Microbispora sp. ZYX-F-249: one gene and its partner. The protein of the gene in region 1 interacts with the protein of each later gene in a pairwise test. Links are inferred from orthologs where the notes say so. Each region holds a gene or a part of one and is shown on either strand. Other genes may lie near its edges. The genes, in order: eno and rpe.

Region 1 (15,467 bases):
TCATGTACCGGCAGCAGATCAGCTGGTGGCGGCTGGCGTGGCGGCAACGGGAGACCAGCGTGGCCGACGTGCCGGAGCACCCGGCCGGCCGTGGAGACGCCGACGACGCCGAGCTGCGGATGATCCTGCGCCGCGCGCTCGCCCGGCTGACGCCCCGGCAGCGCGCCGTGCTCGTGCTGCGGTATCTGGAGGACCTGCCCGAGAACGAGGTGGCCCGCATTCTCGGCTGCTCGGTCGGGACCGTGCGCAGCACCGCGCACCGGTCCCTCGCCCGGCTGCGGGCGACCGCGCCGGAACTCACTGACCTGCGCCTGAGCGAGGTGATCTGATGACGCCCCGGATGCTGAAGCAGACGCTGGAGGAGTGGTCGCGGGAGGTGCACGTGCCCGCCGACCTCGCCGGCCGCGCGCTGCGCCGCCGGTCGCGGCTGCGCCTGACGAGATTCGCGGGGGCGGTCTCGTGCGCGGCGCTCGTGGCGGCCGTGGCCCTGCTGGTGCCGCTGGTCGTGATCCCCCGGTTCGCGCAGCCCGCTGACAGCGGCGGCGCACCGGTGGTGGTGCCCGTCGAGCCCTACCGGCAGACGGCCCACGCGCAGGACGTGCTCGCCGACATGGCGAGCTCGCCGCCGAAGAAGATGATCGCGGCAGGGCAGGTGGCCGTCTCCGCCTACTACACCTGGCGGTGGCGCACCGTCGACGGACGCCGGGTGATCGACCGCACGTGGTATGTGCTCGACCAGGTGACGCAGAGCTACAAGAAGACGCAATGGGGCTGGGCCGAGGTGGCGCCCGGCCTGCGCTGGGCGGCGGTCCTGGAGAAGGACCTCCCGGTGCGGAGGATCGGAATCCTCGACATGGAGACGCGCCGGGTGCGGGCGTGGGTGCCCGTGGAACATCCGGTGGGCGGCGTCTCCTGGTCGCCCGACGGCACCCGGCTCGTGGCCACCGCCTACGACAAGAGCCCAGACCTGCACCAGAGCGCGGCCGGCCGCGAAACCTGCCCGCCGCGCGCGCCGGCGAGTCCCGGGCAGCCGCACCCCGGGAGGATCTCCACGAGCCGCACCGGGTTCTACATCGTCGACGTGGCGACCGCGACGGCGGGCAGGTTCCGCGCCGTCGATCCCTGCCGCATCGGACCCGGCAACGTGCGGCGCGACTTCCGGTGGAGCGACGACGGCACGCTGGTCTGGGAGAGCAGATACCTCATGCCGCGGCCCGACGCCTTCTACGACCTGGAGGGCCGGCCGCACGAGGCGCCCGACGGCTACGTCGCGCCGGAGTCGAAGGCGGGCGTGTCGCCCAACGGCAGGCTGCTGGCCGGCCGGGACGGCATGCCGACCAAGGTCACCGAAGTTGCGACGGGCAAAGTCGTGGGCCGTCAGCAGGTGCTCCAGCTTCTCGCCTGGGCGGACAACCGCCGCCTGGTCGGACTGGGCTGCGCCGGCAGGTGCGGCAACGAGTTCACCAACGGACTGGTGCTGGTGGACGTGGACGGCGGGAACGCCGTACCGCTGACGGCGAACCGGAAGAACAGCCAGCAGCCCGGGTCGTGGGAACCGGTCCTGACCCCGCGGTAGGGGTCAGATGAGGCGGGCGAAGTGGTTCTGCGGACGGCGGATCACCATGGTGATCTCGTCCTCGGTGCCGTTGAGCCCGCCTCGCGAGAGCGCGGCCACGGCCCGGCAGACCACCGAGACCAGACCGCTGTGCGGTCCCCGCCGGGCCGGGCCGCTCACCGCCGAGTAGTCCTCGGCGATCATGAGTCCGCGCATCAGGCAGTACGCCTGGATGCCCTCCCGGGAGGCCAGCGGCTCGTAGACCGCCGGGAGCGGCCCCACGGACCCGGCCGGGGCGAGCGTGCGCCACAGCGTCCGGCGCAGCCAGCGGGGCGTCACCCGGTCGCAGAAGCCGTACGCCGACTTCCGGTCGCGCATCTTCAGCAGCAGCAGCCCGCCGGGGCGCAGCCCCGCGACGAGCCGGTCGAGCACGAGCTCGGCGTGGTGGATGCGTTCGAGCAGGAACGACACGTAGACGACGTCGAAGGAGCGCGGCGGGATCGGCACCAGACGCAGGTCGCCCAGGTAGGACGCCTCCAGGTCGCCGCGGTTGGCGGTGTGCGCCCGCAGGGGCGGCAGATCCTCGTCCACCCCCGTCATCCTCGGCTCGTACCGCCCCACGTCGAGGGCGCCGCCCCGGCCGCATCCGGCGATGAGGATGTCGAGCCGCCGTCCGAGCTGGTCGGTCCACTGCTCGCGAATCCGCTGGCTGAACACGTCGTCCTGGTCCGCGGACGACAACCGAACCTCTGTCATACGACTGAGAGTAATCATTTGAGGACGCTGAGTTGCGCATTTGCCGTCCCCCATCTCGTCCGGACCGAGCGGCCGAGCGGAGCGAGGCGGGCGGACAGGGCGTAGCCTGGATAGCCGCGGCCCGGTTGGGAGCATCTCGTGGATCTTCGCTCAGGCGGGGGTCGGCCGGATGCCGGGGGCCGCGTCCGCACGCCGGCTGTCTAAGTCACGGGGCTTTTGAAGGCATCGATGTCTCTTTCCGGACTGCTCGACCTCGTTTCCGCCGAATCCAGGCTGGCCGCCGCGCTCGACGCGGCAGGGCAGTCCGCCGATCCCGGTGCCGAGCTGGTGGCGCCGCCCGCGCTGCGGCCGTTCGCCGTGGCCGCGCTGTCCCGCGTACGGCCGGTGCTCGCGATCACGGCGACCGGGCGTGAGGCGGAGGATCTGGCCGCCGCGCTCACCAGCCTGGTCGACGAGAATTCCGTGGCCGTCTTCCCCGCCTGGGAGACGCTGCCGCACGAGCGGCTGTCGCCGCGCAGCGACACGGTCGGCCAGCGGCTGGCCGTGCTGCGGCGGCTGGCGCACCCGATCGAGGGCGACCAGACCGCCGGTCCGCTGCGGATCGTGGTGGCCCCGGTCCGCTCGCTGCTGCAGCCGATCGTGGCCGGTCTCGGCGACCTCGCGCCCGTACGGCTGCGCGCCGGCGACGAGGCCGACCTGGACGACATCGTGGCCCGGCTGGTCGAGAACGGCTACCACCGGGTGGACATGGTGGAGAAGCGCGGCGAGGTGGCCGTGCGCGGCGGCCTGCTCGATGTGTTCCCGCCCACCGAGGAGCATCCGCTGCGGCTGGAGTTTTGGGGCGACACGATCGAGGAGATCCGCTGGTTCAAGGTGGCCGACCAGCGCTCGCTGGAGGTCGCCCAGGACGGCCTGTTCGCCGCGCCCTGCCGCGAGCTGCTGCTCACCGACGACGTACGGCGGCGCGCCCGCGAGCTGGGGGAGGAGCACCCGGCGCTGAAGGACGTGCTCGACCAGCTCGCCGAGGGGGTGCCGGTGGAGGGCATGGAGGCGTTCGCGCCCGTGCTCGCCGGGGCCATGGACCTGCTGCTCGACCACCTGCCGGTGCGGTCGGCCGTGTTCGTCTGCGACCCCGAGCGCATCCGCGGCCGGGCCGTCGAGCTGGTCCGTACGAGCCAGGAGTTCATGGAGGCGTCCTGGATCGCCGCGGCGGCGGGCGGCGAGGCGCCGATCGACCTGGAGGCGGCGGCCTTCCGCACGCTGGAGGAGGTGCGCGACCACGCCCGCGAGCTGGGCCAGCCGTGGTGGAGCATCGCGCCGTTCGGCGAGGGCGTGGAGCTGGACGCGCAGGACGTCGAGGCCTACCGGGGCGACACCCAGCGGGCGCTCGCCGACATCAAGGGCTGGCTGGGCGCGGGCAAGGCCGTCGTGCTGCTGAGCGAGGGGCACGGCCCGGCCGAGCGCATGGTCGAGCTGCTCAAGGGCGTGGACGTGGCGGCGCGGCTGGTGCCGTCCCTCGACGGACCGCCGCCGAAGGACGTCGTGCAGGTCACGACGGGCCGCATCGACCACGGCTTCGTCACGCCGGACGTCGCCGTGGTGACCCACCTCGACCTGGTCGGGCAGAAGGCGTCCACCAAGGACATGCGCCGGCTGCCGTCGCGCCGCCGCAACATGGTCGACCCGCTCCAGCTCAAGGTCGGCGACCACGTCGTGCACGAGCAGCACGGCGTGGGCCGCTACGTCGAGATGGTCCAGCGCACGATCCAGGGCGCGACCCGCGAATACCTGGTGATCGAGTACGCCAAGGGCGACCGGCTCTACGTGCCGACCGACCAGCTCGACGAGGTCACGCGCTACGTCGGCGGCGAGGCGCCCACGCTCAACCGGATGGGCGGGGCCGACTGGGCCAAGGCCAAGACCCGGGCGAAGAAGGCGGTCAGGGAGATCGCGGGTGAGCTGATCCGGCTCTACTCGGCCCGGATGGCCTCGCCCGGCCACGCGTTCGCCCCCGACAGCCCCTGGCAGCGGGAGATGGAGGACGCCTTCCCGTACGCCGAGACGGGCGACCAGCTCGAGGCGATCGACGAGGTCAAGCGCGACATGGAGCGGCCCGTCCCGATGGACCGCCTGATCTGCGGCGACGTCGGCTACGGCAAGACCGAGATCGCGGTGCGGGCGGCGTTCAAGGCGGTGCAGGACGGCAAGCAGGTCGCCGTCCTCGTGCCGACGACGCTGCTGGTGCAGCAGCACCTGTCGACGTTCGGCGAGCGGTTCGCCGCCTTCCCGGTCACGGTGAAGCCGGTCTCCCGGTTCCAGACCGACAGCGAGGTCAAGGGGACCCTCGACGGCCTGCGCACGGGCGAGGTCGACGTGGTGATCGGCACGCACCGGCTGCTGTCGCCCGAGGTGAAGTTCAAGGACCTCGGCCTGATCATCGTGGACGAGGAGCAGCGGTTCGGCGTCGAGCACAAGGAGGCCATGAAGCACATGCGCACCCAGGTCGACGTGCTCGCCATGTCGGCCACGCCGATCCCGAGGACGCTGGAGATGGGCCTGACCGGCATCCGCGAGATGTCGACCATCCTCACCCCGCCGGAGGAGCGGCACCCGATCCTCACCTTCGTCGGGCCGTACGACGACAAGCAGATCGCGGCGGCGGTCCGGCGCGAGCTGATGCGCGACGGTCAGGTGTTCTTCGTCCACAACCGGGTCCGCACGATCGACAAGGTGGCCGCGCGGCTGCGCGAGCTGGTGCCGGAGGCGCGGATCGCGGTCGCCCACGGGCAGATGAACGAGACACAGCTCGAGAAGATCATGGTGGACTTCTGGGAGCGCAGCTTCGACGTGCTGGTCTCCACCACGATCGTCGAGTCCGGCCTGGACGTGCCCAACGCCAACACGCTCATCGTGGACCGGGCCGACAACTACGGCCTGTCGCAGCTCCACCAGCTGCGCGGCCGGGTCGGCCGGGGCCGCGAGCGCGGTTACGCCTACTTCCTCTACCCGCCCGAGTCGCCGCTGACCGAGACCGCGCACGAGCGGCTCGCCACGATCGCCCAGCACACCGAGATGGGCGCGGGCATGTACGTCGCGATGAAGGACCTGGAGATCCGCGGCGCCGGCAACATCCTCGGGGCCGAGCAGTCCGGCCACATCGCCGGCGTCGGCTTCGACCTGTACGTCCGGATGATGGCCGAGGCCGTACAGGAACAGAAGTCCAAGCTCGCGGGCGAGAGCAAGGTGGAGGAGCGGCCCGAGGTCAAGGTCGAGCTGCCGATCAACGCCCACGTGCCGCACGACTACGTCACCTCCGAGCGCCTGCGGCTGGAGGCGTACAAGCGGATCGCGGCGATCGGCTCGGAGGACGACATCACGGCCGTCCGCGACGAGCTCACCGACCGGTACGGCAGGCCGCCCCAGGAGGTGGACAACCTGCTGGAGGTGGCGCGCTTCCGCATCAAGGCGCGGCGGGCCGGGCTGACGGACGTGACGCTGCAGGGCCAGCAGATCAGGTTCGCGCCCGTGGAGCTGAAGGACTCCCAGCAGGTGCGGCTGCAGCGGCTCTACCCGCGGTCGATCTGGAAGCAGGCGACGAGCATCCTGCTCGTCCCGGTGCCCAAGACGAAACCGATCGGCGGTCAGCCGCTTCGCGACCTCGACCTGCTGAAATGGTGCGGGGACCTGGTCGAGGCCCTGTTCCTGGAGCCGATGCGGGTACAGTGACCCGCGAAATTGTCAACATATGCGTGGCCGGTGTCGTTCGGGAGGATCGTCCGTGAAGTCGTATCGAGTGCGCGTCGCCGTGGCGCTGGCGGCGGCCGGTATCGCCGTGACCGCGTGCGGTGGTCCCGTGCAGGCGGGTTCCGCGGCCATCGTGGGCAATGAGCGCATCACCTCCAGCCAGCTGAACGACGAGGTCCGCGAGCTGCGCGCCGACCTGGCCGCGAACAAGATCCCCGAAAACCAGCTCCAGCTGTCCTTCTCGCTGCCGCAGACGGTCCTGCTCAACATGACCACGAGCAGGCAGTTCCAGGAGCTCGGCCGGCGCAAGGGCGTCACGGTCACCGACCGTGAGGTGGACGACGTCGCCGTCGCCCAGGGCGGCTGGGACCAGTTCAACAAGGTGCTGCTGGCCAACGGCATCCCGCTGGACGAGAGCCGCGACTTCATCCGCGCCGTCATCGTCCGCAACAAGCTGGCGCAGCAGTCCGGGGCGGGTCAGGACCAGGCGAGCCAGCAGGCCGCCCTCCAGAAGATCGTCGAGGAGGCCGACTCGGCCGTGCCGGTGAAGTACAGCCCGCGCTACGGCAAGTTCGACCCCCAGCAGGGCTTCGTCGCCGACGACCGCTTCGGCGCCAGCGCGGGCGCACCCGGTGCGGGCGCGGAAGGCGCGCCGGGGGCGGAAGGCGCGCCGGGCGCGGAAGGCGCCCCCCAAGCGGGCTGACCCGACGACGGCCGTGATCTTGTAGTTTGTCGCAGGTGCCGTCGTGACCTGCGCTTTCGGTCTTCGTGATCATGCACTTTTCGTGCAGTGTGGTACCCGACCTGGCCAGATCTGATTCGTGATCATGCAATTGCAAGATCACGAATCGGGTTGTGGCTGGTAGTGGCGGCCGCGGCCGAGATTGTGCAAGATCACGAAATGCGCGGCGCAGGTGAGCGGCGTGGTCTGCAACCTTCTGCAAGATCACGGAGTGTGGCGGTGCAGGTGGGCGGGGTGATCTGCAACCTTTTGCAAGATCACGCCATGAGGGGTGATTAGGGTGGGGACATGGCGTTGATCGTGGTGACCACCTCGCCCAGGGTCGCTCCGGGGCTGTTCGCCCCCGCGGCGTGGAAGGCCCTCACGGGAGGACGGGTGCTCACCGGCACCCCCGACCACCCCTGTCTGCCCTACCTCGACGAGGCCGGCGTCCGGGTCGAGGTGGTGACTCCGGACCCCGGCGCGATCGCGCGCGCGAGCCGTACGGAGACGGTGGTATGGCTGGCCGCGCAGGACGGCGACGAGGACTTCATGCGCGCGGTCGGCCACGCCGTGATCTCCCTGGACGAGCCGCCGGAGATCGAGGTCGTCCCCGGTTCCTACGACCTGCCGGGGGCCCGGCTGCTCGATCTCGTCCAGGTGATGGACCGCCTGCGCCGCGAATGCCCGTGGGACCGCAAGCAGACCCATGAGTCGCTCGTGCCGTACCTGGTCGAAGAGGCCTACGAGGTGCTGGAGACCATCGACGAGGGCGACTACGGCGCGCCGCTGCGCGAGGAGCTCGGCGACCTGCTGCTCCAGGTGGTGTTCCACGCCCGTCTCGCTCAGGAGCGCATGGGGACGGATGGGGACGGGTTCGACATCGACGACGTCGCGGCCGGGATCGTGGAGAAGCTGGTCCGCCGTCATCCCCACGTGTTCGCGGACGTCGAGGTCTCCGGCGCCGGTGAGGTCAGCGACAACTGGGAGACGATCAAGGCGGCGGAGCGGGCCGCCAAGGGGGAGACCGGCTCGGTGCTCAGCGGTGTTCCCATGGGCCAGCCCGCGGTCTCCCTGGCCGCCCAGCTCCTGCGCCGGGCCGGCCGCGCCGGTGCGCCCGGCGTGCTCGCCGAGGACCTCGCCACGCCCGCCGGCGCCCGCCTGTTCGCGCTCGTACGGGAGATCCAGGACGCGGGGCTCGACCCCGAGGCCGAGCTGCGGGCGGCGGCCAGGGAGTACCGGCGGCGCGTGGAGGAGTGGGAGGACGACCGCCGCTGACGCCGCCGGACACGCCGTGAACGGGCGGCCCTCCGCCGTACCGAGTAGTAGGGACCGATAGGCTCAGACGGCAAACCGCCCGCCATTCTGCTAGGAGCGTTCGTGGCTGCCATCGAGGCCATCACCGCCCGCGAGATTCTCGATTCCCGTGGGAACCCCACGGTCGAGGTCGAGGTACTGCTGGACGACTACAGCACCGGCCGCGCCGCCGTTCCGAGTGGCGCCTCCACCGGCCAGTTCGAGGCCGTCGAACTGCGCGACGGCGACAAGAAGCGCTATCTCGGCAAGGGTGTCGAGAAGGCCGTCCTCGGCGTGACCGACGAGATCGCCGACGAGCTGATCGGCTTCGACGCCGAGGAGCAGCGTCTCATCGACCAGACGATGATCGATCTGGACGGCACGCCCAACAAGGCCCGCCTCGGGGCCAACGCGCTCCTCGGCATCTCGCTGGCCGTCGCCAAGGCCGCCGCCGACAGCGCCGACCTGCCCCTGTTCCGTTACGTCGGCGGGCCCAACGCGCACATCCTGCCCGTGCCGATGATGAACATCCTGAACGGCGGCGCGCACGCCGACACCAACGTGGACATCCAGGAGTTCATGATCGCGCCGATCGGCGCCGAGACGTTCTCCGAGGCGCTGCGCATGGGCGCGGAGACCTACCACACGCTCAAGAGCGTGCTGAAGGAGAAGGGCTACGCCACCGGCCTCGGCGACGAGGGCGGCTTCGCGCCGAACCTGCCGTCGAACCGCGACGCGCTCGACCTGATCCTGGTCGCCATCGAGAAGGCCGGTTACACGCCGGGCCAGGACATCGCGCTCGCGCTCGACGTCGCGGCCAGCGAGTTCCACAACGACGGCGTCTACACGATCGACGGCAAGGGCGTGTCGTCCGCCGAGCTGATCGCCTTCTACGAGGACCTGGTCCGCTCCTACCCGCTGGTCTCCATCGAGGACCCGCTGAACGAGGAGGACTGGGAGGGCTGGAAGGCCATCACCACCTCCCTCGGCGCCAAGGTCCAGCTCGTGGGCGACGACCTGTTCGTCACCAACCCCGAGCGGCTCGGCCGCGGCATCGCCGAGGGCGCCGCCAACGCGCTGCTGGTGAAGGTGAACCAGATCGGCACGCTGTCGGAGACCCTCGACGCGGTCGACCTGGCCCACCGCAGCGGCTACCGCTGCATGATGAGCCACCGCTCCGGCGAGACCGAAGACACCACGATCGCCGACCTCGCCGTGGCCACCAACTGCGGCCAGATCAAGACCGGTGCCCCGGCCCGCTCGGACCGGGTGGCCAAGTACAACCAGCTCCTGCGCATCGAGGAGCTGCTCGACGACTCGGCGCGGTACGCCGGTCGCGCCGCCTTCCCGCGCTTCCAGGGATAGCGGCGGCACACGCGGGTAGCCCGGCTGGACGCGCCCCGCACACGCGGTGCGGCGAGCGCCTACGCGATGTGGGGCGTGGACGGCCGGGACGGGCGGTTAGGGTGGCCGTCGATCGGGCCATGCGCTGACCGGCCGGGAGGGGTGGTTTCGTGGCGGCGAAGCGGCCGCAGCTCACCGGGCGCGCGGCGATCCTCGCGGTCGTCGTGTGCGCCATCGCCATGAGCCTGGCCTACCCCGTGCGCGAGTACGTCGCCCAGCGCCGGCAGATCGCCCAGCTGGAGCAGCAGCAGGCGAACGCGCTGCGCAAGCTCCAGAACCTGGAGGAGCGGCGCCGGCGGCTGGAGGACCCGGAATACATCAAGCGCCTGGCCAAGGAGCGGCTGTTCTACTGCGAGCCGGGCGCGGACTGCTACCAGGTGCTCGACGAGGAGAAGGCCGGCGCCGCCGCCGCGAAGGCCGGGACGAAGCCGCCGGAGCGGCCCGCCTGGTACGTCACGCTCTGGCGGTCGTTCGAGGCGGCCGACAAGGGGCGGCCCGCCGTACCGCAGCAGGGGCAGCGGAGCCCGGCGCCGACGCCGACTGCGTCCCCGGCGTCGGGATGAGGACGGCGGGATGAGGACCGCGGCGGGCATCGTGAAGGGCGAGGAGATCGACGTGGCGGACGACCAGCTGGGCGCCGTGGACCAGGCGGACCTGGAGGCGGCGCGGGCGCAGCTCGGGCGGCAGCCGCGCGGGGTGCGGGCCGTCGCCCACCGGTGTCCCTGCGGGCTGCCCGACGTGCTGGAGACCGCGCCCCGGCTGCCCGACGGCGCGCCGTTCCCGACCTTGTTCTACCTGACCTGTCCCAGGGCGGCCTCGGCGATCGGCACGCTGGAGTCGTCCGGGCTGATGCGGCGGATGCAGGCACGGCTCGCCGAGGACCCCGAGCTGGCCGAGGCGTACCGGGCGGCCCACGAGGACTACGTCGCCCGCCGCGACCGCGCGGCCGACGAGGAGGGCCTGGAGCCGCTGCCGCGCGACATGCAGAGCGCCGGCGGCATGCCGGACCGGGTCAAGTGCCTGCACGCGCTGGTCGCCCACGAGCTGGCCGCGCCGGGGGTCAACCCGTTCGGCCGGGAGGCCCTGGACGCGCTGCCCGACTGGTGGGCCGACGGCCCCTGCGTCGACGTGGAGAAGCCGGAAGAGGCGATCGGAGGCCGGGAGGGATGAGCGTGGGAACGAAGCGGGTCGCGGCCATCGACTGCGGGACCAACTCGGTCCGGCTGCTCATCGCGGACATCGCGGGCGACGGCCTCACCGACGTCGAGCGGCGGATGGAGATCGTCCGGCTCGGCCAGGACGTCGACCGTACGGGACGGCTCGCGCCGGAGGCCCTGGAGCGGACCTTCGGCGCCATGCGCGGGTACGCCAAGCTGATCAGGGAGCACTCCCCGGACGGCCCCGTGCCGGTCCGCGTGGTCGCCACGTCGGCGACGCGTGACGCCGCCAACCGGGCCGACTTCGTCTCCGGCGTACGGGACATCTTCGGCGTGGAGCCGGAGGTGGTGACCGGTGACGAGGAGGCACGGCTGTCCTTCACCGGCGCCACCCGGGGCCTCGCCGGGTCCGCCGCCGAGACGCCCTTCCTGGTGGTGGACATCGGGGGCGGCTCCACGGAGTTCGTCGTCGGCTCCCGGTCCGTCGAGGGCGCGCTGTCGGTGGACATCGGCTGCGTACGGCTGACCGAGCGCCACCTGCGCGACGACCCGCCGGCCGCCGGGGACGTGGAGGCCGCCGTCGCCGACATCGAGGCGGCCATGGACCGGGTCGAGGAGAGCGTCCCCGTGCGCACGGCGCACACGCTGGTCGGCCTGGCGGGCTCGGTCACCACGGTCGCCGGGATCGCGCTCGGCCTGCCCGCCTACGATCCGGCGCGCATCCACCACTCGCGCATCCCCGCCGGGCGGGTCCACGAGGTGTCCGCGCGGCTGCTGGACATGACGCACGACGAGCGGGCGGCCATCCCGGTGATGCACCCGGGCCGGGTGGACGTCATCGGCGCGGGCGCGCTCATCCTCGACCGCATCGTCCGCCGCTACGGCTTCTCCGAGGTCGTGGTGAGCGAGCACGACATCCTCGACGGCATCGCCTGGTCCCTCGCCTGAACCTGCTCGCCCAAGTCCGGGCACAAGCGCGATTCAGGGAGCGACGGCCTCGGCGTGCGCCTCGTAGGCGTCGAGGATCGAGTCGAGCAGCCCCGCGCGGATCGGACCTGACCGAGATCGGGGACATTCCGGTGCCCGAGCCCGGCGAGGGGGAGGTGTCCGTCGACGTCTCCCACGCGGGTGTGAACTTCATCGACGTGATGGCGCGCAGGGGAGACCCGGGCTACGTCACCGCGTGGCCGTTCGTGCCGGGCAAGGAGGTGGCGGGGACCGTCCGCCAGGTGGGCCCGGGGGTCTCCGGCCTGGTGCCGGGGCAGCGGGTGGCCGCGTTCACCCCGTCCGGCGGCCTGGCCGAGGTGGCCGTGGCGCCCGCCCGCTGATGTTGACGAGCGCGCTGCTGCTGCTCACCGACGCGGCCCGGCTCGGCGCCGGCAAGTACGTCGTCCGCGTCTGACGCGACTCGCGGCCGGAGCGTAACGCGAGATCTTGGCACTATTCTGCGATGCGTAGTACTGTGCGGTGCGTGGACGGTAGCCAGCTCCTCAAAGGGGTCCTCGATTTGGCGGTCCTCGCGGTGCTCGCCGAGCGCGACAGCTATGGATACGACGTCGTGCGCCGGCTGCGTGAGGCCGGGCTGGAGGACGTCGGCGACGCCTCGGTGTACGGGACGCTGCGCCGGCTCTACAAGGCCGGAGCGCTCACCTCCTACGTGGTCGCCTCCGAAGAGGGGCCGCACCGCAAGTACTACGGCCTGAACGACGTGGGCCGCTCGCTCCTGCAGACCTCGGCGAAGACGTGGACGTCCTTCGCCGCCACCATGAACGACCTGCTCAAGGAGGTCGACCCAGGATGAACCCCCCGATGACGCCCCAGGACTACGCCGCCGCGGTACGCGAGGCGCTCGCCGATCTCCCCGCCCGTGACAGGGAGACGCTGCTGGAGGACCTGGACGAGCATCTCGCCGAGGTCGCCGCCGAGCCGGGCATGTCGCTGGAGGAACGCCTCGGCAGCCCCGAGGCGTACGCCGCCGAGCTGCGGGCCGCCTACGGCGGGAGGCCGCAGGGCGGAGGCGGCTCCTCGCTGGGCGGGCGGCTGCGCGAGCGGGTGACCGGAGCCGTCCGGCGCGCGCACACGCGGCTGCTCGTGCTGCCGCCCTACCGCCAGGCGGCCGTCTTCGCCCCCGAGCTGCGTCCCGCGTGGTGGGTCCTGCGGGGCTACGCCATCGCGCTGGCCGTGCTCGCGCCGATCAGCGCTCCGGGGCTGGTCCCCGGCGACATCCCCGCGTGGGTGTTCACGCTGGCGGTCGTCTGGGGGTCGGTGTGGCTGGGCCGGCGCGGCCGCACGGGGGCGCCGCGCTGGGGCCGGGTGCTGCTGCTCGGGGCCAACCTGCTGGCCGTGGCCCTCGTGCTGGGGACGATGGCCGACGTCCCCAGCACGTCGGCGCGGAGCGTCGCGTTCGACTACGGCCCCCGGCCGGCGATGCACGCGATGGGCGTACAGGTGGAGAGCGTGTCGTCGCTGGGCGGGAACGTGACCAACATCTTCCCGTACGCCGAGGACGGCACGCCGCTGCACAACGTCCGGCTCTACGACCAGGACGGCAACCCGATCATGGTGGAGCAGGGCTTCGACCAGGAGATCGCCATCCCCTGCGACGGCGAGCCGCCGATCCGCAACGCCTACCCGCTGCCGCTGAAGCCCGTGGAGCGCCGCGCCGATCCCACCGAACCGGAGGCGACCTGCGTGTCCGCCGGGCCGACGCCCACGCCCTCCGCCACCCCCTCGGCCGAGCCGTCCGGCTCCCCGTCGGCCTCCGCCACGCCGACGCGCTGACCCCGGGCGGCGGGGGCCCCACTCCGGCTCCGCCCTGTGGACGGAGCCGGAGGCGGGACGTCAGCCGTGCAGGCGGACGGGCAGGGCGAACAGGCCGCGCATGATCGCGCTCGGCCACCACGTGAGCGTGGCGGGATCGACGGCCAGGGCCAGATCGGGAAACCGTTCGAGCACCCGGCCGATCGCGGCCTCCCCCTCCACCTTGGCCAGGGCGGCGCCGATGCAGTAGTGCGGGCCCCGGCCGAAGGCGAGGTGCGGCTCGCCGATCCGGCCGGGGGCGAACGCGTCCGGGTCGGCGAACGCCGCCGGGTCCCGGTTGGCGGCCAGCAGGGAGACGAGAATGGGCTCCCCGGGCAGCATCTCCTGGCCGCCGATGACCACCGGCTCGGTGGGAAAGCGCCAGGTCGCGTTCCGTACGGGACCGTCGTACCGGAGCATCTCGTCGATGAAGTCCGGCAGCCGCTTGGGGTCGGCGCGCAGGGCCGCCGCCTGGCCGGGATGGCGCAGCAGCGCGAGCAGGCCGTTGCCGATCAGCGCCACGGTCGTCTCATGACCCGCGACGAGGAGCAGGAACGCGGTCGAGGTCAGCTCGTTCTTGTCGATCTCGCCCTGGTTCGACCGCCGTACGAGGTCGGTGAGCATGTCGTTGCCCGGCCGGGAACGCTTGAGCTCGACGAGGTCGGCCAGGAAGCCCTCCAGGGCGTCGGTGGCGCGGGTGATCTCCTCCACATCGGACGCCGCCGCGGAGTCGATCACAGAGGCGTGGCGGTGGAAGGTGGCCCGGTCCTCCTCCGGCACGCCGAGCAGGTCGCAGATGATCGTGATCGGCAGGGGATAGGCGAGGCCGGAGACCAGATCCGCCTCCGGGCCGTCGAGGCGGTCGAGCAGCGCGTCGGTGACCTCCAGCGCCCGCGCACGCAGCCCCGCGATGCGCCGGGGCGTGAAGGCCCCGCTCACGAGCCGCCGCAGCCGAGCGTGGTCGCCTCCGTCGGCGTTGAGCATGTGCCGGGCGAGCCCCGGCCGGTGGTCCAGGGGCAGGCCGAGATTGGCGGCCCGCCACTCGGGCGAGCCCGCCGCCGGGTCCTTGGCGAGCGAGGGATGGGTGAGCGCGGCCACGGCGTCCTCGTACCGCGTGACCAGCCACGCCTCGCAGCCCGGCAGGGGCACGCGGGTCACCGGCGCGTTGCGGCGCAGCCAGTCGTAGGCGGGGTAGGGGTCGGCGTCGAACGCCGGGCCGAACAGCGGGGGGCATGAGTCGATGGACACGGGCCGTACGTACCCATCTCCCATACGACGGAAAAGATTGGAATCTTCTTCGGTGTGACCTCTCATGACACTCGGACGTCGTGGAGGGGGGCGTCGTCGCGGGCAGATCCCGGCTCCGGCCGACGCATCCCGTTTGACCTGGCACGATCGGTGTCATGAGCTTCGTTCCTCCCGGTTCCGGCTGGCCGGGCGACCCCGCTGCCCCGGACACCCCCGTCGCCCAGAACGCCCGTGAGGTCGCCAAACTCGCGGCCGAGAGCCGTACGCCCGCCGAACTGACCGCCCGGCAGTCGGTGTGCCGCGCCTGCCCGCGTCTCGTGGAGTGGCGGGAGGAGGTCGCCGACGTCAAGCGGCGGGCGTTCGCGGACGAGACCTACTGGGGCCGGCCGATCGCGGGCTGGGGCGACGAGGAGCCGCACACGCTCATCGTGGGCCTGGCTCCCGCCGCGCACGGCGGCAACCGGACCGGCCGGATCTTCACCGGCGACCGCAGCGGTGACTGGCTGTTCGCGTCGCTGTACCGCACCGGGCTCGCCGCGCAGGAGACCAGCGTGCGCGCGGACGACGGGCAGCGGCTGATCGGCGCGCGCATGATGGCGGCGGTGCGGTGCGCGCCACCCGCCAACAAGCCGACGCCGGAGGAGCGTGACACCTGTTTCCCCTGGCTCGCCAGGGAGCTCGCACTGGTGGCGGGCACGACCCGGGTGATCGTCGCGCTGGGCGGTTTCGCCTGGCAGGCCGTGTGGCCCGCGCTGCGCACGGCCGGGTTCACGCTGCCGTCCCGCAG
Region 2 (15,399 bases), on another replicon or contig:
CGGATCCACGACCACGCGCAGCACGGGCGCCGCGCGCGACGGGGTGGGGACACGGGCGGTGAGCCGGGGGTCGTCGGCGAGCACGGTGCCGATGCCGGCGACGACGGCGTCGCTCGCGGCCCGCAGGAGGTGCACGTCGGCCCTGGCCTCCGGCGAGGTGATCCACTGGCTGGTGCCGTCCTCGGCCGCCGAGCGCCCGTCGACCGTGGCGGCGAACTTCCAGGTCACGTACGGCCTGCCGGCCCGCACGAAGGTCAGCCAGGCGGCGTTGACCTCCTCGGCCTCGGCGGTCAGCACGCCTTCGTCCACCACGACGCCGTGCCGCCGCAGGGTGGCGGCTCCGCCGGCGGCCTTGGGATTGGGGTCGGAGACGGCGACGACGACGCGGGCCACGCCCGCCTCCAGGAGGGCGGCGGTGCAGGGGCCGGTCCTGCCGGTGTGGTCGCAGGGCTCCAGGGTCACGTAGGCCGTGCCGCCCCTGGCCCGTCCGCCCGCCTCGCGCAGCGCCACGACCTCGGCGTGCGGGCCGCCGGCGTAGGCGTGGAAGCCCTCTCCCGCGATCTCGCCCGACGAGTCGAGGACCACGCAGCCGACGACGGGATTGGGGCTGGTGCCGCCCAGGCCCCGGGCGGCGAGCGCGATGGCGCGCCGCATGTGAAGGATGTCCCCTGAGGTCACCCCGGTCTTCCTCTCGCCGTTGTTCACGGCGGGCCCCGGGGATGGTCGGGGATGCGATCTCGCATCACCCGCACGGGCGGCATCGCTGCCGGCGCGGCCGTACGGCCGCCCGGCGGCACCACGGCCGCCCGTTCGCGCGCTTCCTCCCATCCGGACTTTCACCGTCGGTCCTGGAATCTCACCAGGTCCACCGGCCGATGGCTTCGGCCGGGTCGCGGACTGTCACCCCTGGGGGCAGGGGTGTCACCGCCGGTTCGGAATTACACCGACCCCGGAGCACGCTGCTCTGCTACCCGCCAGTGTAGCGATGCCCGGCTCGTTGCCCTAGCGCGGGATTGCGGTGATCTGCGGCACACGCTTATCGGGAGCGCTCAGTCTCAGGCATGTGCGGGTTGTGTCACAAAGTTGTGACACAACAGCATTTATGTAATAAGCAGTCTCTCGCGCCGCATATACCGAGGTCAATGCGGTCGCAGGACACAAGGTGATTTACTTTGCACAACGAAGCAAGCAAGTGGCGAACTGCCCGCCCCAAGTGATTGACCCGCGCAAAATTAGTTGCCAGGGTTCCCTATAGTCGGATCTCTTCCGATCGTTAATGGTCCATCCGGGAGCACCGCACCATGACGTTCCCCTCCTCGACCACGACCGACGACGCCGCCGCGGACTCCGTGGAGACGACGGCGTCGTCCGAGTCCGGTCCCGCCATCGTCGGCCGTTCGCCCGGTCAGCTCATGTGGCGCCGGTTCCGGCGCGACAAGACCGGCGTGGTCTCGGCGATCATCGTGCTCGCGTTCTTCCTGATCGCGCTCCTGGCGCCCGTGATCTCCGCCCTGTACGGCAAGGACCCGTACACGACATATGGGCAGAACCAGCCGGGCCTGCTCAATGAGTACGGCTATCCCGTCGCCCCGAACGGCGGCATGAGCGGCGAGTTCTGGTTCGGCCTGGAGCCGGGCCTGGGCCGCGACGTGTTCATGCAGCTCGTGTACGGCATCCGCACATCGCTGAGCATCGCGGTCATCGTGACCGTGATCACCACGATCATCGGCGTCGTCATGGGCATCACCTCGGGCTACCTCGGCGGCAAGACCGACTACGTGATCGGCCGTGTCATCGACACGCTGCTGGCCTTCCCCTCGCAGCTCTTCCTGATCGTCTTCCTTCCGGTCGTCGAGGCCGCGATCGTGCTGCCGGAGGAGGAGACGCCGGTCTGGCTCCGGTACGTGTCGATCTGCGTCGTCCTGACCGTCCTCGGCTGGGCCACGATCGCCCGGCTGCTACGCGCCCAGGTGCTGTCGCTGCGGACCCGCGAGTTCGTCGAGGCCGCCCGCGTCACGGGCGCCTCGCCGGGGCGCGTCATCTTCAAGGAACTGCTGCCCAATCTCTGGACGCCGATCATCATCCAGGCCACCCTCGCGCTGCCGCTGTACGTGGGCGCCGAGGCCGGCCTCGGCTTCCTGGGCGTCGGCATGACCGAGCCCACCCCCGACTGGGGCCGGATGTTCCAGGTGGGCGCCAACGTCTACCACTCCGACGTGACGTACCTGATCTTCCCGGGCGTGTCGATGCTGATCTTCGTCGTCGCCTTCAACCTGCTCGGGGACTCCATCCGCGACGCCTTCGACCCCAAGACCAAGCGCTGACCACACGCGCTCTCCCCCATAGGAAGGACCATATGAGATCGCATAGCAGGCGGATCGCCTCGATGACGGCCGTGCTCGCGGCGGGTGCGCTCGCCCTCGCCGGCTGCGCCAAGGGCGGTGGCGGCGGGGCGCCCCAGGGCGCCGCGAGCACCTCCCAGAAGCCGCTCGAGAACAAGGCGGTCAGCGCGATCACGGTCGGCACGCCCCAGGACTCCACGGGCCCCGCCCCGGAGATCCAGGGCGCCAAGTCCGGCGGCACGGTCTACATGATCGACCGTGACGACTTCAGCCACCTGGACCCGGGCCGCGTCTACGTGAACTACAACTCCTCGGTGTCCAAGCTGTTCACCCGGACGCTGACGGCGTACAAGCACGACGAGTCGGGCAACATCAAGCTCGTCGGCGACCTGGCGACGGACACCGGCACCACCGACGACGGCGGCAAGACGTGGAAGTTCACGCTCAAGGACGGCCTGAAGTGGCAGGACGGCGCGCCGATCACCTCCGCTGACATCAAGTACAGCTTCGAGCGCCTGTTCGCCGACTTCATCACCGAGGGCCCCGACTACGCCGAGACCTGGCTGGTCCCCGACCCGAACAAGCCGTTCCGCGACCAGTACAAGGGTCCGTACGACGGCAAGGAGCTCGACACGATCGAGACGCCGGACGACAAGACGGTGGTCTTCCACCTCAACGGGGAGCACCCGGACTTCAACTTCACCGTGGCCATGACCGGCTACGGCGCCGTGCCCAAGGCGCACGACACCAAGCAGAAGTACGACAAGCAGCCGTTCTCGTCCGGTCCGTACAAGATCGTGAGCCACATCACGGACAAGTCGATGGACCTGGAGCGCAACGAGCACTGGGACCCGAAGACCGACCCGATCCGGCACGCCTACCCGGACAAGTTCCACATGGAGTTCGGGGTCCAGGCGCAGCAGACCACCGAGCGCTTCATGGCCGACACCGGCAACGACAAGAACGCGTTCACCTTCCACAACGCGGTCGCGGCCGAGCGGGTCCAGGAGGTGCTGGGCAACGCCGAACTGATGAAGCGGTCGGTGCAGGGCCTGACGCCGTTCACCACCTTCTACAACATCAACACCAAGCGGATCACCGACGTCAACGTCCGCAAGGCGATCATCACGGCCTGGCCCGCCAAGCAGATCCAGCAGATCTCGGGCGGCGAGGTGAACACCGGCAAGATCGCCACGACCGTGATGAGCCCGACCGTCCTCGGTTACGAGGCGTTCGACCTGTACGGCAAGCTGGCCAAGCCCGAGGGCGACCCCGAGGCGGCCAAGAAGCTGCTGGCCGACTCGGGCAACCCGAACCCGACCGTCGTCTACGCCTACAACCAGACGCCGACGCAGGAGAAGGTCACCGTCGCCATCAAGGAGGCGCTGACCAAGGCCGGCTTCAAGGTGGTGGCCAAGCCGCTCAACCCGACGACGTACTACGACGCCATCGGTCCGGTCGACAACAAGTTCGACATCTACTGGGGCGGCTGGGCGGCCGACTGGCCGACCGGCTCGACCGCGATCCAACCGCAGTTCGACGGCCGCCAGATCGCGGACAACGCGCCGAACTACACCCACCTCAACGTGCCGGAGATCAACGAGGCCATCGACAAGGCCAACGCGATCACCGACGCCGCCGAGGCGGGCAAGGCCTGGGCCGCGATCGACAGGATGATCATGGAGCAGGCCGCGATCGTGCCCGAGTACTACCAGACCTACTTCGGCCTGTACGGCTCGGGTCTCGGCGGGGTGAAGATGGACCCGATCGAGGGCGAGCAGTCGGCGCTCGACATCTGGGTCAAGTAGCAGCAACCAGGTCCGCCGTCCCCGTCACGGGGGACGGCGGACCTCCGGCCCGCCCGCAGGAGCAAGTGCGAGATCATGACCAGCTTTCTGGTACGCCGCGTCGCCGGCGCCCTCGTGATCCTGCTGATCATCAGCGCGATCACGTTCTACCTCTTCTACGCGATCCCGCGTGACCCCGCCCGGGCGTTCTGCGGCAAGATCTGCCAGCCCGAGACGCTGGCGCTGATCCGCCACAACCTCGGCATGGACGAGCCGCTGTTCGTGCAGTACTGGCACTGGCTCGTGGGCATCTTCGTGGGCCGTGAGTTCGTCCAGTTCGGCGAGTGTCCCGCGCCGTGCCTCGGCTACTCCTTCGCCACCCAGGAGCCCGTCTTCGGCGCCATCGTCGACCGCTTCCCGGTGACGCTGTCGCTCACCGTCGGCGCGTCCGTGGTCATCCTGGCGTTCGGCATCCTCACCGGCATGATCGCCGCCTGGAAGGTCGGGCAGCCGCTCGACAAGGTCGCCAGCGCGTCCTCGGTCATCGGCGCCTCCCTGCAGATCTACTTCGTGGGGCCGCTGCTGGCGTTCTACCTCGTGGACACCATGCAGCTGATCCCTCGTCCGTCCTACGTGCCGATCACCGAGAGCCCGGTGGAGTGGTTCACCCACCTGATGCTGCCGTGGGTGGTGCTGTCGATCATCTTCACCGCCAACTACACGCGTATGACCCGATCGCAGATGGTCGAACAGCTCGCCGAGGACTACGTGCGCACGGCGCGCGCCAAGGGCATGTCGAACCGTGCGGTCTTCTTCCGCTTCGCCTGGCGCGGCGCGATGATCCCGATCGTCACGATCTTCGGCGTCGACCTGGCCACGCTCCTGGGCGGCGCGATCATCACCGAGCAGACGTTCAGCCTGCACGGCATCGGCGAGCTCGCCGTACGGGCGGTGCAGAACACCGACCTGCCGATGCTGCTCGGCGTGACCATCGTGGGCGCGGCGGCGATCGTTCTGCTGAACATCGTCGTGGACGTGCTCTACGCGTTCATCGATCCGCGGGTCCGCCTGGGCTGAGCCCCGCCCCACCTAGTCGAACCTGGAACTGGAGCAGCAAGTGACCACCGTGTCGTGGAGCGGCGAGCCGGAGACCTCGCGCGGCCCCGGGCCGTTCCTGTCCGTCCGCGATCTGAGCGTCGAGTTCAGCACCGAGGACGGCATCGTCCACGCCGTCGACGGCCTGTCCTTCGATCTGGAGAAGGGCACCACGCTCGGCATCGTCGGCGAGTCCGGATCGGGCAAGTCGGTGACCAACCTCGCCATCCTCGGCCTGCACGATCCCGCCCACACCAAGATCGGCGGCGAGATCTGGCTGGAGGGCGAGGAACTGCTTTCGGCGGGTCAGGGCACGATGGAGAAGCTCCGCGGCAACCGCGTCGCGATGATCTTCCAGGATCCGCTGACCGCGCTGTCGCCGTTCCACACGATCGGCCGGCAGATCGGCGAGGTCTACCGCAAGCACAAGGGCGCGAGCAAGAAGGACGCCCGCGAGCGGGCGATCGAGATGCTCCGCCGCGTGGGCATCCCCCAGCCGGAGCGCCGCGTCGACAGCTACCCGCACGAGTTCTCCGGCGGTATGCGGCAGCGCGCGATGATCGCGATGGCGCTGGTGTGCGACCCCGATCTGCTCATCGCCGACGAGCCGACGACCGCGCTCGACGTGACGGTGCAGGCGCAGATCCTCGACCTGCTCAAGGAGCTCCAGCAGCAGTTCGGCACGTCGATCATCCTGATCACCCACGACCTTGGCGTGGTGGCCAACACCGCCGACAACGTCCTGGTGATGTACGCGGGGCGGGCGGCCGAGCGCGGCACCGTGCGCGAGGTGCTGCGCGAGCCGCAGCACCCGTACACGTGGGGGCTGCTGTCGTCCATGCCGCGTCTGAACTCGTCGGTGGACGTGCCGCTGATGCCGGTGCGCGGCACTCCCCCGAGCCTGCTCAACCCGCCGTCCGGCTGCCCGTTCCATCCGCGCTGCGACTACCCGCGGCTCGCCGGGCCGGAGTTGTGCTTCAACCAGCGGCCGTCCCTTTCGCCGGAGAGCGGGCACGGGGACGCCTGCTACCTCACCCTCGGACAGAAGAGGGAGCTCCGCATCGCGCGGGCCAACGGCACAGCGAATGCCGATGACGCCGCGCAGGCCGGGGAATCCGTGCAGAACAAGGACACCGCGCAGACCGGGGACGACGCATGAACGAGACGCTGCTGGAGCTCAAGGGGCTGGTCAAGCACTTCCCCGTACGCGGTGGCACGCTGATCAAGCGTCAGGTCGGGGCCGTGCACGCCGTCGACGGCATCGACCTCGCGGTCGGCGCGGGCGAGACCGTGGGCCTGGTCGGCGAGTCGGGCTGCGGCAAGTCGACGACGGGCCGCCTGGCGGCGCGCCTGCTCGAACCCACCTCCGGCCAGATCCTGTATCGGGGGCAGGACATCAGCCACAGCTCCCGCAGGCAGCTCAAGCCGATCCGGCCCGAGATCCAGATGATCTTCCAGGACCCCTACAGCTCGCTGAACCCGCGCCAGACCGTGGGCACGATCATCCGCGGGCCCATGGAGGTCAACGACATCGACCCGCCCGGCGGGCGCAAGAAGCGGGTCCAGGAGCTGTTGGAGATCGTCGGTCTCAACCCCGAGCACTACAACCGCTTCCCGCACGAGTTCTCCGGGGGCCAGCGGCAGCGCATCGGGGTCGCCCGCGCCCTGGCGCTCGACCCCAAGCTCATCATCGCCGACGAGCCGGTGTCGGCGCTGGACGTCTCCATCCAGGCGCAGGTGGTGAACCTGCTGCAGGAACTGCAGCGCGACCTCGGCATCGCGTTCCTGTTCATCGCGCACGACCTGGCCGTCGTACGGCACTTCTCCCAGCGGGTCGCGGTCATGTACCTCGGCAAGATCGTCGAGGTGGGCGACCGCCAGTCGATCTACGAGCGGCCACGGCATCCGTACACGCACGCCCTGCTGTCGGCCGTGCCCGATCCGGACGTGTCGAGCGAGCCGCGCGAGCGCATCCGCCTGGCCGGCGACGTGCCCTCGCCGATCAATCCGCCGTCCGGCTGCCGGTTCCGCACCCGATGCTGGAAGGCGCAGGACAAGTGCGCCACCGAGGTGCCGCCCCTGGTGCGGCTCAGCGGCAACCGCGAGGGTCACCTGACCGCCTGCCACTTCCCGGAGGCGCCCACCACACAGGGCGAGGACGTCGTGCTGGACCCCGCCCTCGCCTGACCCCTCCGCCTGATCTTGCAGTTAGTCGCAGGAGGCCCCTCCGAGCTCGGCCTCCGCTCATCGTGATCTTGCAATAGGTCGCAACGCACCGCTACGACCTCGGCGAACATGATTCGCGATCATGCAAACACGTCCGGCGATTCCGGCCGGCCTCCGCTCTCGCCAGCCGTGATCTTGCACTGGTGAGACGATTGCAAGATCACGGCTGGCATTCTTCCTGCTCAGGGCATGAAGTAGCGAATTACTGCAACATCACGGACCGGCGATGCGCAGGTCAAGCCATGTCTCTGCGACAAACTACAAGATCACCACCTGGGTGGGGGTGGTCAGGCGGGCGGGGTGGCCCGCCCGGCCAGGCTCCTGAGCTCCGCGACGGCGCGGGCGGGGTCGTCGGCGCCGTAGACGGCGTTGCCCGCCACGAACACGTCGGCCCCGGCCTCGGCGCAGCGCTCGATCGTCTCCGTGGAGACGCCGCCGTCGACCTGGAGCCACACCTCGCCGCCGTGCTTGTCGATCAGCGCCCTCGCCCGGGACACCTTGGGCAGCACGATGTCGAGGAAGCGCTGCCCTCCGAAGCCCGGCTCGACGGTCATGACGAGCAGCATGTCGATCTCGGGCAGCAGGTCCTCGTATCCCTCGACGGCGGTCGCCGGGTTCAGCGCCAGACCGGCCCTCGCCCCGGCGGCGCGGATCGCCCGCAGCGTACGCACGGCGGCCTTGGCCGCCTCGGCGTGGATCGTGACGCTCGCCGCTCCCGCCTCCGCGTAGTCCGGCGCCCACCGGTCCGGGTCCTGGATCATCAGGTGACAGTCGATCGGCGTCGAGGTGGTCTTCAGCAGCGACTCGACGACCGGCAGTCCGAGCGTGAGGTTGGGCACGAACTGGTAGTCCATCACGTCGACGTGGAGCCAGTCGGCGACGTTCTCCACCCGTGCGGCCTCGTCGGCGAGGCGGGCGAAGTCAGCGGACAGGATGCTGGGCGAGATCTGAACGGCCATAGTCCCTGCAGTCTATTTCGCCCGGGCGTCCCGCCCGCCCCACCCCGGCGCCGGGAAACGGTCAGGCGACGGGAACCCAGGTGAACCGGCCGTCGGCGCGGCGCTCGGCCCGGCCGAAGACGACGTCGGCGAAGTGGCCGCCGTAGCCGATGGTGCCGGGACGGCTCAGCTCCTCGATCAGGCGGCGGCGGCGCTCCGCCGATTCCGCGGGGTCGTGGTCGATCGCGCAGGACCACTCGGGATGGATGACCTGGACCGGCGAGTGGAGAGCGTCGCCGAAGGCGATGAGCCTCTGGTCGCCGCCGGTGATGACGTAGGTGGTGTGGCCGACGGTGTGGCCGGTGGCGAACGACGCCCGGACGCCGGGGAAGATCTCCTCGCCGTCGTCGACCGTGCGGACGCGGGAGGCGAAGGCGGCCAGCCGGTCCTCGGTCACCCCGGCATGGGCGGCCAGATCGCGCCGCTCCCATTCGGGCGCCGCGACGAGGTGGGGGGCGTGCGCGAACGGCGGGGCGCCTGCGCCGGGGGCGGCGCTCCAGGACCAGCCCAGGTGGTCGATGTGCAGGTGGGTGATGGCGACGGCCTCGATCTGGCCCGGCTCGCGGCCCAGCCGCCGCAGGTTGCCGAGCAGTTCACCGCCGGACAGGCTGCCCATCAGCGGGTTGTCGGGGTCGTCGGGGAGGGAGGCGGGCCCAAGACCGGTGTCGATGAGCAGCGCCCGGTCGCCCCGCTCCACCAGCAGCGCGCCGAAGCCTCCGGTCAGGAAGCCGTCCTCGTCGAGATAGTCGTGGTGGGACTCCCAGTCGGCGGCGGTGGCGGCGGGCAGCCATCCGCGCTTCAGGCGCCCCGCCCCGTCCGGGACGAAGCTGACCGTGAGCTCGCCCAGGCGCAGCGAGCGGATGCGCGGCGGGCTGGTCAGCCGGGCGCGGTCGAAGTCGGTCGTGGTCATGGGCCTGCCTCATGCTCACAAGGGCGCCGCCGGACGGCGGCACGGCCCGAACGTTACCAACCAAGATCCCTCAGCACCCCGGGAACGGCCGCGAAAATCCCGCCGCGGGCGAAATCCGCCGCCACGGGCAGGACCGTTCGCCGGGCGCGGACGTCATCTCGGGCGAGAAGGAGGCCGTGGTGTTCACGGCCTCCGAAGAGTCACGACCGGTGCCGGCGGCGCCCGCTAGGGACGGCGCAGCAGCGCCAGGAACATCGCGTCCGTGCCGTGCCGATGCGGCCAGAACTGCGCGTACGGCCCGTCGCCGAGGCCGGGCACCTCCGGCAGGAACGCGCGCGCGTCCAGCACCTCGGCGCGGTCGCGCACGTCCTCCACCACGGCCCGGGTCTCGGCCAGGTGCGGCGAGCAGGTCACGTACGCCACCACGCCGCCCGGCCGGACGGCCTCGAGCGCCGAGTCCAGCAGCCGCCGCTGCAACGCGGTGAGCTCGGGGATGCTGCGGGGGTCGCGCCGCCACCGCGCCTCCGGCCGCCTGCGCAGGGCGCCGAGCCCGGTGCAGGGCGCGTCGAGCATCACCCGGTCGAACGCGCCGGGCCGCCAGGCGGGCCGGGTGCCGTCGGCCGTGATCACTCTCGCCTCACGGGTGGTGCCCCACACCAGCCGGGCGCGGTGATACTGCACGTCGGCGCCGAGCAGCCGGGCGCCCTGCCGCGTCGCCACCGCGTCGAGCAGCCCGGCCTTCCCGCCGGGGCCCGCGCACATGTCCAGCCACGTGGCGTCGCGGTCGAGCGGCACGCGGGTCAGCGCGAGCGCGACGAGCTGGCTGGCCTCGTCCTGCACCGCGGCGCGCGCCTCCCCCACCGCCGCAATGGCGCCCGGGTCGCCCTCCGGCAGATACGCGGCGTACGGCGAGTAGGCGGCCCGCTCGGCCCCGGCCTCGACCAGCTCCTCCACCGTGGCCCGCCCGGGCCGCGCCACCAGCGCCACCCGGGGCCGCTCGTTGTCGGCCTCGAGCAGCGCGGCCGTCTCGTCCGGGTCCCCGCCGACCGCGTCCCGCAGGGCGGAGACGATCCAGCGTGGGTGGCTGTAGGTGACCGACAGGTTGCCCACCGGATCCTGCGCGCGCGGCGGAGCGACGATCTCCAGCCACTGCTCCAGCGTGCGGCCCGCCACCTTGCGCAGCACGGCGTTGGCGTAGCGGGAGGGCCCGGCCCCCACCCGCAGCCGTACGAGGTCGATCGTGGCGCTGACCGCCGCGTGCGGCGGGATCCGCGTGCGCAGAAGCTGGTGGACGCCGAGGCGCACCGCGTCGAGCAGCGGCGGGTCCACCTCCTCCGGCGGCCGGTCGCTGCACGCGGCGATGATTTCGTCGTAGGTCCCGAGGCCGCGCAGCGTGCCGTAGGCGAGTTCGGTGGCGAGGGCCGCGTCGCGGCCGGTGAGCCGCCGCTGCCGCAGCAGCGTCGGCATGAGCAGGTTGGCGTACGCGTCGCGCTCGTCGACGGCCCGCATCAGGTCGTAGGCGGCGTTGCGCGCCTCGTCGCGGGGCGGGCGTCCGCGGCCCTGCCGCTGCCCGGCCTTCGCCGCGTGCGCGGACGGCCCGCCGTGGCCCGCCCTGCCGCCGTGCCCGGGACGGACCTGCCCGCCGCCTCCGCCCTGGCCGCTCTGGCCGCCGCCCTGGCCGCGCCGCGCGCCGCCGCCCTGACCTCTGCCCTGCTTCACGGTGTCACCTTCGACCCTGCCACCTTCGACCCTGTCAATCGCCGATCCGCCGCCACTGGTCCGCCGTCTCCGGCTTGGCGGCCTTCACTCCGCCGCCGCCGTCCCCGCGCACGCGCCCTTCCGGCGCGGGGCCGAGCCCCGCGGGACGGTCCTTCAGACCAGGGTCTCACCGTCCGCGAACCGGACGCCGCGGCCCCACTCGGCCGCCGTCATCTGCCGCTTGCCCTGCGGCTGCACCTCGCCGAGCTCGACGGGGTGGGTGCCGGTCCCGACGAGGACGGTCTTCCGCGTGGCCGCGATCTCCCCGGGCGCGAGCTTGCCGGCGTCGGGCGCGAGCCGCACCGGGCCGATCTTGACCCGTTGGCCGCGGAACTCGGCCCACGCGCCGGGACCCGGCGTGCAGGCCCGCACCAGCCGGTCCACCCGCATGGCGGGCGCGGCCCAGTCGATCCTGGCGTCCTCGACCGTGATCTTGGGGGCCAGGCTGACGCCGTCGGCGGGCTGCGGACGCGCCTCCAGCGTGCCGTCCTCGACGCCGTCGAGCGTGGCCAGCAGCAGGCCCGCTCCGGCCTCCGCGAGCCGGGCCAGCAGCGCGCCGCTGGTGTCGTCGGAGCGGATCGGCTCGGTGAGCACGCCGAAGACCGGCCCCGCGTCCAGCTCCTTCACGATGCGGAAGGTCGAGGCGCCGGTGACGTCGTCTCCGTGCAGCACGGCGTGCTGCACGGGCGCCGCGCCGCGCCAGGCCGGAAGCACCGAGAAATGCAGGTTGATCCACCCCTGCGGGGGGATGTCGAGCGCCGCCTGCGGCAGCAGGGCGCCGTACGCGACGACCGGGCAGCAGTCGGGGCCGATCTCCCTCAGCCGGCCGAGGAACTCCGGGTCCCCGGCCTTGGCCGGTTTGAGCACCTCGATGCCCGACTCCTCCGCGAGCTGGGCCACGGGGCTGGGGTGGACCTTGCGCCCCCGGCCGGATTGCGCGTCCGGCCGGGTCACCACGGCCGCCACCTCGTGGCGGGGCGAGTCCAGCAGCGCACGCAGCGACGGAAGCGCGGTGTCGGGGGTGCCGGCGAAGACCAGGCGCACTACAGCGCCCTCCCCTGCGTCGCGTGCGGGGAGATCTTCACCACCGGCGCCGACAGGCCGCTCCACTCGGCCTCGCGGATCGCCTTCATGGCGAGCTTGCGCTGCTTGGGGTCCAGCCGGTCGATGAACAGCACGCCGTCGAGGTGGTCGGTCTCGTGCTGGAAGCAGCGCGCCATGAGGTCGGTGCCCTCGAGCGTCACCGGCTCGCCGTACATGTTGAAGCCCTTGGCCACCGCCCTGATCGCGCGGGGCGTCGGGAAGGTCAGGCCGGGGAAGGACAGGCAGCCCTCCTCGCCCTCCTCGTCGATCTCGCCGCCGAGGTCGAGATCGGGGTTGATGAGATGCCCGAGCTGCTCGTCCACGTAGTAAGTGAACACGCGAAGGCCGACGCCGATCTGCGGCGCGGCCAGGCCGGCGCCCGGCGCGTCCATCATCGTGTCGGTCAGGTCCTTGACGAGCTTGCGCAGTTCCTTGTCGAAGTCGACCACCGGCTCGGCCGGGGTGCGCAGCACCGGGTCGCCGAACAGGCGGATCGGCTGAATGGCCAAGGGTCGGCTCCGTTCACGTCACGTACACGAGGAGGATCACCTCAGTCTACGGGCGTGAGCGCACCTTCATCGCCGTCTTCCTGGCGGTCTTCGCGATCAGCGGATCGGGGTGGTGCCTGCCGAGCATCTCCAGCACGGCCAGGGCATCGGGATGATCGGCGCGGCCCATCTCGGGCACCAGCGTGAGCAGGTCCTCCCCGAGGAGGTCGAAGTGGGCCACCGAGTCGACCGGGGCGCCGATGTAGAGAAGGGCGGCGAGGGTGTCCACCGCGACCCAGGCGCCGTCGCCCTCGCCGAGGGCCGGCGCGTCCAGGTCGCGCACGCCCAGCCAGGCCGCGGCGTAACGCCACATCATCGGCTCGTCCAGAGCCTCCCGTACGGCCTGCTCGGCCTCCGGGCCCAGCTCCTCCAGCACGGTCCCCGCGGTGCCGCGCTGGGCGGCGTTGCCGGACGCGGCGATCTTGATGAGCTCGCGCGCCGCGTCCTCCGGCACCCGGCGCTCCAGCCAGAGCGTGGCGGCGCTGGCCGAGGCCCGGCCGGTCAGCATGGCGTCGATGAGCTCGGCGGCCCCCAGCTCGGCGAGCGCGGCCACCTCTCCCAGAGACGGCGCGTCGTGGCCCTCCCTGAGCAGGTCCCGGCGTACGGCCCACACGCCCGGCTGGGTGAGCCGGACCAGCTCGCCGGTCAGCTCGATCAGCCCGCAGTACTCCAGCAGCGCCATGGCCGCCGCCAGCTCCCCCGGCAGCGTCATCCGCAGCCGCCGCAGATCCGCCGGCCGCGCCTCGCAGCCCACCTCGTGGGCCTGAAGGATGCCGCCGGCCAGGGCCGCGAGCGGCATCCCCTCACGCACCGAGTAGATCGTCGCGAGGATCTCGGTCAGGTGCTCGTCGATGACGGCCGACCCGGTCAGGCCCTCCTCGGTCCGGTCGAGCACGTCCATGACCACGCCGTCCCAGAACTCCATCGGATCGGGCACGCCGGGCCCGGGGCGCGCGCCCTGCCGGGTGACCTCCACCAGACGGCCGTTGACCGCGACCACCCACAGCAGGCGCAGCCTGGCGGCCTCCAGGCCCAGCTCGGCGATCGCCGTCTCGGCCTCGGCCGGGTGCGGCATCCCCTGCTCGGTCACCTCGCAGACGCCCCGCGCGGAGGCGTCGCAGCGGCCGCCGACCCACTCGGCGAGGCGGCGGGCGTCCCGCACGAGCGGGACCTCCCGCACCACGTGGACGAGCTGCTCGTCTGGGACGATGTCGACCGGCGGGAAGGTGAGCACGTCGCTGTCGGCCATTCCAGCAACTTACTGCACAGCAGTCACCTGATGCCCCGCGAACGAGCCTTGAAAGCCGCTTTCCGGGCGGCCTTGGCCGCCGCCTGGTCCGCCAGCGTGCTGCCGAGCAGTTCGAGAACCTCGACCACGTCGGGATGGTCCACCCGCCACATGTCCTCGATCAGGTGCGCGGGCGGGCCCGAGGCCGCGATGTTCTCCGCGAAGCCCTCCGGGTCGGCCTCGGCGGCGGGCAGCGCCAGCGCGAGCATGTCGACGCTCACCCACAGGACCTCCTCGGGGGTGAGCGCGGGCGCGTCGAGGCCGCGCGAGGACAGCCAGTGGATGGCGTGCGGGCGGAGCTCGGCGTCGTCCAGGTAGGACCGCACGACCGCCGCCGCCTCCACGCCCAGCCGGTCCACGATGGTCACCGCGACCCCGCGCACCTCCGCCGGGGCTCCGGCCACGGCGGCCAGCAGCTCCGCCGCCGCCTGCTCGGGGGTACGCCGCGACAGCCACTCGGCGATGTCCCGCTCGGCCGCCTCGTCCGCCGTGCCGTCGCCGATGAGGCCGGCGATCAATCCGCTCGCGTCCCCCTCGGCCGGGGCCGGCGCGAGCGGGGCGTCCAGGCCCATGCCGGCGTACAGCTCGCGCAGGCCCCACAGCGCGTGCGGGGTCAGGGCCAGGCCGTCCTCGGTGGGCTGGACCGTTCCCGCGTACGCCAGAGCGCTCAGCGCCTCGTCGAGCCTGCCCACCGGCCGCCCGGCGGCCACCTCGCGCAGGTAGTCGGCGAGCGCGTCCACCGGGACGGGCGACTGCAGCCGGTAGAGCAGGTCGTGGATCTGGGACATCCCCTCGTCCACCACCGCCTCCCCGGTGAACGACCCGCATCTTTCGACGAGGAACTCCAGCGTTTCCCGCCACAGGCCGAGCAGCTCCTCCTCCCCGCGGGAGCTCAGCTCGCGGAACACCTCGCCGGTCGCGACGGCCGTGCCGTCGAGCCGGGCGAGGCCCAGGTCGAGCGCGAGACGCCAGGCCGGCTCGGGACGCTCGACGCCGAGCTCGGCCGTGCACGCGCGCGCGTCCCTGACCCGCAGGGACCGGCGCGTCGTCACCGTCCGGCCGCCCTCCACCAGCCACCCCACCACCCGGTGGGCGTCGCGCAGCAGCGGCACCTCGCGGACGGCGCGCGCCACCTCCTCGCGCGGCGCGAGCCGTACGGGCGGCAGGGGCGCGCATCCGGGGCAGTCGCACTCGCCGCCGTCCGCGGCGCCCTCGGCGGACGCGCCCTGGGCCGCGTCGAGCTCCAGCGAGTCGGGCCCGATGGCGCTGAACAGGCTCTTGGCCATGCCGAACTTGGACGTGTCGGCGAGCGCTCGCGGCATCTCCGGCTCGATGCGGTCGATGGTCTCCCGCATGCGGACGGC

What was found.
Region 2: the proteins of eno (region 1) and rpe interact in binary tests that used the Escherichia coli proteins (3 or more experiments, as listed by UniProt). The link is inferred for Microbispora sp. ZYX-F-249 from one-to-one orthologs.

Annotation. Positions count from the first base shown.
Region 1 is NZ_JBDJAW010000013.1:52,025-67,491, forward strand. What follows is about bases 7,441-10,296. They hold eno (phosphopyruvate hydratase), read left to right. Parts: upstream 7,441-8,156; coding sequence 8,157-9,437; downstream 9,438-10,296. Other genes in these bases: AAH991_RS17485 (nucleoside triphosphate pyrophosphohydrolase), read left to right, coding at 7,441-8,054; AAH991_RS17495 (FtsB family cell division protein), read left to right, coding at 9,587-10,039; AAH991_RS17500 (DUF501 domain-containing protein), read left to right, coding at 10,050-10,296. Also shown: AAH991_RS17460 (SigE family RNA polymerase sigma factor), read left to right, coding at 1-329; AAH991_RS17465 (WD40 repeat domain-containing protein), read left to right, coding at 329-1,576; AAH991_RS17470 (methyltransferase domain-containing protein), read right to left, coding at 1,580-2,311; mfd (transcription-repair coupling factor), read left to right, coding at 2,540-6,037; AAH991_RS17480 (SurA N-terminal domain-containing protein), read left to right, coding at 6,090-6,758; more of AAH991_RS17485, read left to right, coding at 7,086-7,440; more of AAH991_RS17500, read left to right, coding at 10,297-10,646; AAH991_RS17505 (Ppx/GppA phosphatase family protein), read left to right, coding at 10,649-11,581; AAH991_RS17510 (alcohol dehydrogenase catalytic domain-containing protein), read left to right, coding at 11,713-11,961; AAH991_RS17515 (PadR family transcriptional regulator), read left to right, coding at 12,105-12,434; AAH991_RS17520 (DUF1700 domain-containing protein), read left to right, coding at 12,431-13,414; AAH991_RS17525 (cytochrome P450 family protein), read right to left, coding at 13,475-14,680; AAH991_RS17530 (uracil-DNA glycosylase), read left to right, coding at 14,836-15,467. UniProt on the Escherichia coli protein: Catalyzes the reversible conversion of 2-phosphoglycerate (2-PG) into phosphoenolpyruvate (PEP). It is essential for the degradation of carbohydrates via glycolysis.
Region 2 is NZ_JBDJAW010000024.1:22,960-38,358, reverse strand. The notes cover bases 6,574-9,361. They hold rpe (ribulose-phosphate 3-epimerase), read right to left. Parts: upstream 8,410-9,361; coding sequence 7,738-8,409; downstream 6,574-7,737. Other genes in these bases: AAH991_RS25750 (MBL fold metallo-hydrolase), read right to left, coding at 8,471-9,358; AAH991_RS25760 (ABC transporter ATP-binding protein), read left to right, coding at 6,574-7,411. In the rest of the region: bifunctional diaminohydroxyphosphoribosylaminopyrimidine deaminase/5-amino-6-(5-phosphoribosylamino)uracil reductase RibD, read right to left, coding at 1-678; AAH991_RS25780 (ABC transporter permease), read left to right, coding at 1,302-2,324; AAH991_RS25775 (ABC transporter substrate-binding protein), read left to right, coding at 2,357-4,150; AAH991_RS25770 (ABC transporter permease), read left to right, coding at 4,226-5,206; AAH991_RS25765 (ABC transporter ATP-binding protein), read left to right, coding at 5,247-6,383; more of AAH991_RS25760, read left to right, coding at 6,380-6,573; AAH991_RS25745 (RsmB/NOP family class I SAM-dependent RNA methyltransferase), read right to left, coding at 9,584-10,867; fmt (methionyl-tRNA formyltransferase), read right to left, coding at 11,231-12,160; def (peptide deformylase), read right to left, coding at 12,160-12,708; AAH991_RS25730 (hypothetical protein), read right to left, coding at 12,755-13,996; AAH991_RS25725 (hypothetical protein), read right to left, coding at 14,020-15,399. UniProt on the Escherichia coli protein: Catalyzes the reversible epimerization of D-ribulose 5-phosphate to D-xylulose 5-phosphate.